2 regions of the Erwinia sp. 009765445 genome follow, and region 1 is predicted to be linked to the other one. Evidence: predicted binding sites of a transcription regulator. Region 1 holds the regulator's gene; the other holds the start of a gene.
The links. Region 1 encodes PurR, which represses purine synthesis genes. Its sites were predicted from a motif close to CANGCAAACGTTTGCNTG; they were not measured.
Positions count from the first base shown of each region.

Region 2: the regulator PurR is predicted to act here: its motif matches at 1,142-1,159, upstream of guaD (guanine deaminase).

Region 1 covers NZ_JBYUWC010000010.1:74,352-77,774, forward strand. Annotated here, with positions in the region: gene AC3Y5R_RS12745 (C40 family peptidase) at 1-708, shown strand, start outside; gene cydH (cytochrome bd-I oxidase subunit CydH) at 757-846, opposite strand; gene purR (HTH-type transcriptional repressor PurR) at 1,140-2,165, shown strand; gene punR (DNA-binding transcriptional activator PunR) at 2,238-3,149, opposite strand; gene punC (purine nucleoside transporter PunC) at 3,261-3,423, shown strand, end outside.
Region 2 covers NZ_JBYUWC010000002.1:242,874-246,296, reverse strand. Annotated here, with positions in the region: gene AC3Y5R_RS03165 (YnfA family protein) at 1-129, shown strand, start outside; gene ydfG (bifunctional NADP-dependent 3-hydroxy acid dehydrogenase/3-hydroxypropionate dehydrogenase YdfG) at 202-948, opposite strand; gene guaD (guanine deaminase) at 1,356-2,687, shown strand; gene dcp (peptidyl-dipeptidase Dcp) at 2,748-3,423, shown strand, end outside.

The sequences.
Region 1 (3,423 bases):
AGTGAAGACCAGCGTCGCAAGCGACGTCCGGTTAAAGCCAGCTCTACCAAGAAAACGCCCGTTAAAGTCATTTCCGGCAAGAAAGTTAAAGAGTCCAGCCCGAAAAAGTCCCGCTTAACCTCTGTTCAGAAATTTAAACTCAAAAAACGAGACTCTCTTAAAACGGCCCCGGCAGAACGTGAAAAGCTGGTGTACAAAAGACGCTACGGTCGCCATCGCGGCAATCCGGTCGAAGAGACTGAAGATCTGACCTACGGTGCAGCAGCCCCGCTGAAGCTCAGCAAGGCACACCGTGCCCGCTATCAGAAAGCTCGTGAAACGGCGATGAACAAACTGATGGGGCAGTTGGGTAAGCCGTACCAGTGGGGTGGCACCTCACCAGAAACCGGTTTCGACTGCAGCGGCCTGGTCTGGTATGCCTATAAAGACCTGGTGAAGTTTAAAATCCCCCGCACTGCCAATGAAATGTATCACCTGCGCGATGCGGCTAATATCAAACGTGGCGAGCTGGAAAAAGGCGATCTGGTGTTTTTCCGCATCAATGGTCGCGGCACAGCTGACCACGTTGGCGTGTATCTGGGCAATGGTAAATTCATTCAGTCACCGCGCACCGGCAAGGATATTCAGGTTAGTGCTCTGAGCGATGATTACTGGCAGCGCCACTATATTGGTGCCCGCAGGATGATGACGCCGAAAACGATTCGCTAACAGGTCGGCAGAAGAGACGGGGCCGTTCTGATGAGCGGCCCGTAAGGCTTAGTGCATTACTGCGGTAAAACTGAAAGCGACAATCATCAGCAAAGCGCAAACGGTTGTCAGTATTGAAAACTTCAGATCGGTATCCATCACGACTCCTTAATACCCTTACAGTTTATAACGTCATCGATTTTCCCATACTTGTCGGTAAAAATCTCGTTTTCTGTGCTCAGGCTTGTTAGAATTCTTTTTTTCGTTGCGCAACCCCCGGCAGACTGCGTGCCGCGTGCGCAATGACGGGTTGAAATACCCTTTTTTCCTTCCTGACGTCTCCGGAATCCACCGCAAAAAGTGCCCCCAGACGTCCGGTTTTTGCGTATCCAGGCAAACGTTTAACAATATGCTTATCAGTACGTTACGATAAGTGCAGGAGTAGCTAGTTAATGGCAACAATAAAAGATGTGGCCAAACGTGCAGGGGTGTCCACCACCACTGTCTCCCACGTCATCAATAAAACCCGCTTTGTCGCTGAAGAGACGCAGGAAGCCGTATGGGCCGCAATCAAAGAATTGCATTATTCTCCCAGCGCTGTCGCCCGCAGCCTGAAGGTTAACCATACCAAAACCATTGGTCTGCTGGCCACTTCCAGCGAAGCGCCCTATTTTGCCGAGATCATCGAAGCAGTGGAGAACTGCTGCTTTGATCAGGGTTATACCCTGATCCTGGGCAATGCCCATAACGATCTGCAAAAGCAGCAGGCATATCTGTCGATGATGGCGCAAAAGCGCGTCGATGGTCTGCTGGTGATGTGCTCGGAATATCCGGAGCCGCTGATCACTATGCTGGAAAACAATCGCAATATCCCAATGGTGGTAATGGACTGGGGCGAATCACGCGGCGATTTCACCGATACCGTGCTGGATAATGCCTTTGAAGGAGGCTATATGGCGGGCCGCTATCTGATTGACCGCGGTCACCGTGATATCGGGGTGATCCCGGGACAAATGGAACGTAATACTGGCGGTGGCCGCCATGCCGGTTTTCTGAAAGCACTTTCCGAAGCGGGAATTTCAGTTCGAGATGAGTGGCTGGTACAGGGAGATTTCGAACCAGAGTCTGGCTACCGTGCCATGCAGCAGATTCTGTCTCAGAAGCAGCGCCCCACGGCGGTCTTCTGCGGCGGCGATGTGATGGCCATGGGCGCCATCTGCGCGGCGGATGAGATGGGCCTGCGCGTACCGCAGGATATTTCGGTGATCGGTTATGATAACGTGCGCAATGCCCGCTATTTCACCCCGGCGCTGACCACGGTTCACCAGCCTAAACAACAGCTGGGCGAAACTGCCTTTGCAATGCTGCTCGACCGCATTACCAGCAAGCGCGAAGAGCCACAAACCATTGAAGTGCATCCCAACCTGATCGAACGCCGCTCGGTGGCAGACGGTCCGTTTGTCGATTACCGCCGCTAGACGTTAAGGGCGGAATGAATCCCACCCTTACAATCGTGCAGATCTCAGTTGAGGGGAGAATTTATTCGCCCCTCAGGTTTCTTCCCGCAGCCACTCACTGTTCATCGTGCCGGTTTCCCCCAGATACTCCAGCAGCCAGCTCAGTGCTGGTGAAGCCTGCTGCTCCGCCCAGCTGACGCAGCATGGGCTGTCCGGAAATACTGACTCAAGCGCCAGCTCAACCAGTTCCCCGTTCTGCAAAAATGGCCGGGCAAAATGCCCCGGTACCATTCCAACACACAGCCCGGCCAGCAGACAGTCAAACGCACTTTCCCAGTCCGGCACCACCAGCCTGCGCTGATTATCCAGCGTCCACGTAGTCCGTTTGGGTAAAGCACGGGAGGTATCTTCCAGCACCAGTGAGGGCCAATCGCCAATCTCCTCATCGCTGACCTCCCCCTCCAGCTGAGCAAGTGGATGATCGGCCTTCACCACACAGCGCCAGTTCAGCATCCCCATATCGCGGAAGGCGAAGCGCCCCCCCACCGGGATAGCCTGGGTTGCGCCGATTGCCACATCCACCCGCCCGTCGGCCAGTGCGTCCCAGACGCCGTTAAACACTTCCGACGTCAGATGCAGCTCCATATCAGGAAAATGGCGGTAAAAATCCACCACCAGCTGGCGGCTCCTCGCCGGTTTAACAATGCGGTCGACAGCGATATTGATCTGCCCCCGCCAGCCATTAGCGACCTGCTGACACTGACGCCGGGTGGAAAGCATTTTTTTGATAACACTACGCCCTTCCTGACTAAAAAGCCGTCCGGCATCCGTCAGCACCACATCGCGGTGACGCCGCTCAAACAGAGGAACAGCCAGCCACTCTTCCAGTTGACGGATGGTATAGCTGATAGCAGAAGGCACGCGGTGCAGCTCTGCCGCCGCCGCCGTGAAACTCCCGGTGCGCGCCACGGCATCGACCACTTCAAGGGAATGTTCTGACCACATAATTTGCCTGCAATTTTTTTGAACGCAACCTGCAAATATTACCGTTTCACAAGCGCTTTGCCACTCAATTACACTGCGCAGCGTTTCATTCACCTGATAAAGAGCAACAGAATGCCATCTAAAGGATTTATTATTTACCTCGCGCTGCTCAGCGTTGCAGGTTTTCTCGCCACTGATATGTACCTGCCAGCTTTTGGTGTTATGCAGCAAGATTTGCTGACTGAAGCTGGAGCAATCAGTGCCAGTCTGAGTCTGTTCCTGGCCGGATTTGCCA
Region 2 (3,423 bases), on a different contig from region 1:
TATGTGGTGACCGCGTTGTTATGGTTGCGTTTTATCGATGGGGTCAAACTCAGTCATTACGACTGGCTGGGCGCAGCGGTGGCATTTAGTGGCATGTTGATTATTGTGGCGGGATGGGGACGAGCCTGAATCGGGTTGGTTGCTGGCAACAGGAACTGTTCAACACAGTGGCGGACGACCAGCCCGCCACACAACACGCTATTAAGCTTTATGCACTTTCAGACCGGCCAGCGTCTGGCCTACCGGCATCATCTCCAGCGTATTGATGTTGACGTGCTTCGGCAACGTCGCCACCCAGTAAACCGCTTCCGTGACGTCTTCTGCGGTCAGGGGTTCGGCACCTTCATACACGCTGTCGGCTTTGGCATCGTCACCTTTAAAGCGCACGTTTGAAAATTCCGTTCCGCCAACCAGACCTGGCTCGATATCCGTGACGCGCAGGGCGGTGCCGTGCAGGTCGGTTCGCAGGTTAAGACTGAACTGGCGTACAAAGGCTTTGGTTGCTCCATAAACGTTGCCACCGGCATAGGGCCAGCTTCCGGCAATAGAGCCCAGATTAATGATATGCCCGATGTTGCGTTCCACCATTGCTGGCAGCACGGCGCGGGTCATATAGACCAGGCCTTTGTTGTTGGTATCAATCATTGCTTCCCAGTCATCCAGGCTGGCTTTGTGTGCGGGTTCAATTCCCAGCGCGAGCCCGGCATTGTTCACCAGTACGTCAATATTGCGCCAGTCGGCAGGCAGGCTGGCCAGCGCCTCTTCAATCCCGGCACGGTTGCGGACATCCAGCTGCAGGATAAAGAGGCTGTCACCGAGTTCATCTTTCAGCGCCTGCAGGCGTTCCTGACGACGACCGGTCGCAATCACTTTATGGCCCTGAGCGATAAAGCGGCGGGTGATGCTCTCTCCAAAGCCCGCGGTGGCACCAGTAACAAATACAATCATCTCACTGTTCCTCAACACATTTTGGGGTTACATCACCATACCACTTCCCCCGGGGAGTGATAAGAAAGGAAATGTGATGATTAATAAGAAATGTTGCACGCTGATGGTGCGCAGCGGCAACAACCCGCTGTCTGCTGGTGCGTAAAAGTATTAATAAAGCATCCGTCAACCGCTGTGAAAGATGATATTTCGAAAAGCAACCGTTTGCATATCAAAGCAAGCGATTGCGCATACGATTACGTACAGGGTGGTCTGCTGTAGTAGTCTTTATTTATATAATGTATTGATATATAATGATAATCTATGAGTTACATCAACTGGCATAGTCTTTGCTTTTTACTTTTATAAATACCTCATCACCTGCAACAACACTCAGAGAGCGGTACAAGCTCTCACAAGGAATCACTATGTCAGTGTCAGTAACACAGGCTGTTCGTGGCAGCTTTTTTGACCTAACCGCGACGGTAACCGATCCCCGGCAGTTACCTGAGCATGCCCGCTATATTGAAGACGGTTTGCTCCTGCTTAACGGCGGTGAAATTGTCTCGCTACAGAGCTGGGAAGAGGGCCGCCATCAGCTGACTGATGAAAGCGTGGTGACTGACTATCGTGGCAGACTGATTGTGCCGGGGTTTGTTGACACGCATATCCACTATCCGCAAACGGAAATGATCGGTGCCTTTGGCGAGCAACTGCTGGAATGGCTCCAGCAGTACACTTTTCCGGTTGAAAGCCAGTATCACTGTCCGGAACATTCGGCAAAAATGTCCGCCTTCTTTCTGCAGCAGCTGCTGAGTAATGGCACCACCACCGCGCTGGTTTTTGGTACCGTTCATCCCCAGTCGGTGGATGCGCTGTTCAGCGCGGCGGAGGCACTCAACATGCGTCTTATCGCCGGTAAAGTGATGATGGATCGTAACGCGCCGGATTATCTGACCGAGACGCCGGAAGAGAGCTACCAGCAAACCCGTAAACTGATCGATCGCTGGCACAACCATGGCCGCCTGAGCTATGCGCTGACCCCGCGTTTCGCACCGACATCCTCTCCGGCTCTGCTGGAAAAAGTACGCCAGTTGAAGGCGGAATATCCCGATACCTGGCTACATACCCATTTGAGTGAGAACCCACAGGAAATTGAATGGGTTAAAGCGTTGTTTCCAGAACATGATGGTTATCTTGACGTTTATCATCAGTACCAGCTTACCGGCCGTCGCAGCGTCTTTGCGCACTGCCTGCATCTGGAAGAGAAAGAGTGGGATTGCCTGCATCACACCGACTCGGCGGCGGCCTTCTGTCCGACCTCTAACCTGTTTCTGGGCAGCGGTCTGTTCAATCTGAAAACCTGCTGGGAGAAGGGAGTGAAGCTGGGGATCGGCACCGATGTCGGTGCGGGAACCACCTTCAGCATGCTGAAAACGCTGGGTGAGGCCTACAAGGTGGGGCAACTTCAGCATTATAAACTGACAGCCTGCGAAGCGTTTTATCATGCCACGCTGGGCGGTGCTCAGGCGCTGGATCTGCAGGATCGCATCGGCAATTTTATGCCGGGCAAAGAGGCTGATTTTGTGGTGCTGGACCCGGCCGTTTCCGCTTTGCAGCAGATGCGTCACGGTAACAGCCGCGACATCTGGGAAAAACTGTTTGTGCTGATGACGCTGGGTGACGACCGCAATATCGCCTGCACCTGGGTTAACGGCCAGTGCGTCTGGCAGCAGAATGCTGAGGTGAAGGCGGCCTGAGGCCAGCTTGCGCAGTCTCTTTTCCTGTGCTGAAGTGTTTATCAGACAAGGAGATAAATCATGCCAATCAATCCGTTCAGTCAGCAAAGCACACTGCCTTTCCAGGCACCGCCGTTCGATAAAATCAGCGAGAGCGATTACCGTCCTGCGCTGGAAGAAGGTATGCAGCAAAAGCGTGAAGAAGTGCAACGCATCGCCGATAACCCTGATGCGCCGACTTTTGAAAATACTTATCAGGCTCTGGAGTTGTGCGGCCAGATGCTGAAACGCGTCGGGGCGGTAATTGGTGCCATGACCGCCGCCAACACCAACGATACTCTGCAGGCACTGGATGAAGAGATGTCGCCAAAGCTGACCGCGCTGGAAGATGACATCAAACTGGATGCAAAGCTGTTTGCGCGACTTAACGCTGTCTGGCAACAGCGCGGGAACTTGAAGCTGGATGCGGAATCTCTGCGGCTGGTCGAGGTGACCTGGCAGACTTTCCAGCTGGCCGGAGCGAGCCTGGATGAAGATCAGAAAGCCCGGCTGAAAGTCCTCAACCAACAGGCTGCCAGCCTGAGTACCCAGTTCACCAACCGGCTGCTGGCCGCGACGAAATCCGGTGGGTTAAGCGTGGAAGATCCTGCACAGCTTGCCGGATTGAGTGAAGCTGAACTGAGCGCTGCCGCACAGGCCGCCAGTGAAAAGGGGCTACAGGGTAAATGGCTGCTGGCGTTACAAAACACGACCCAAC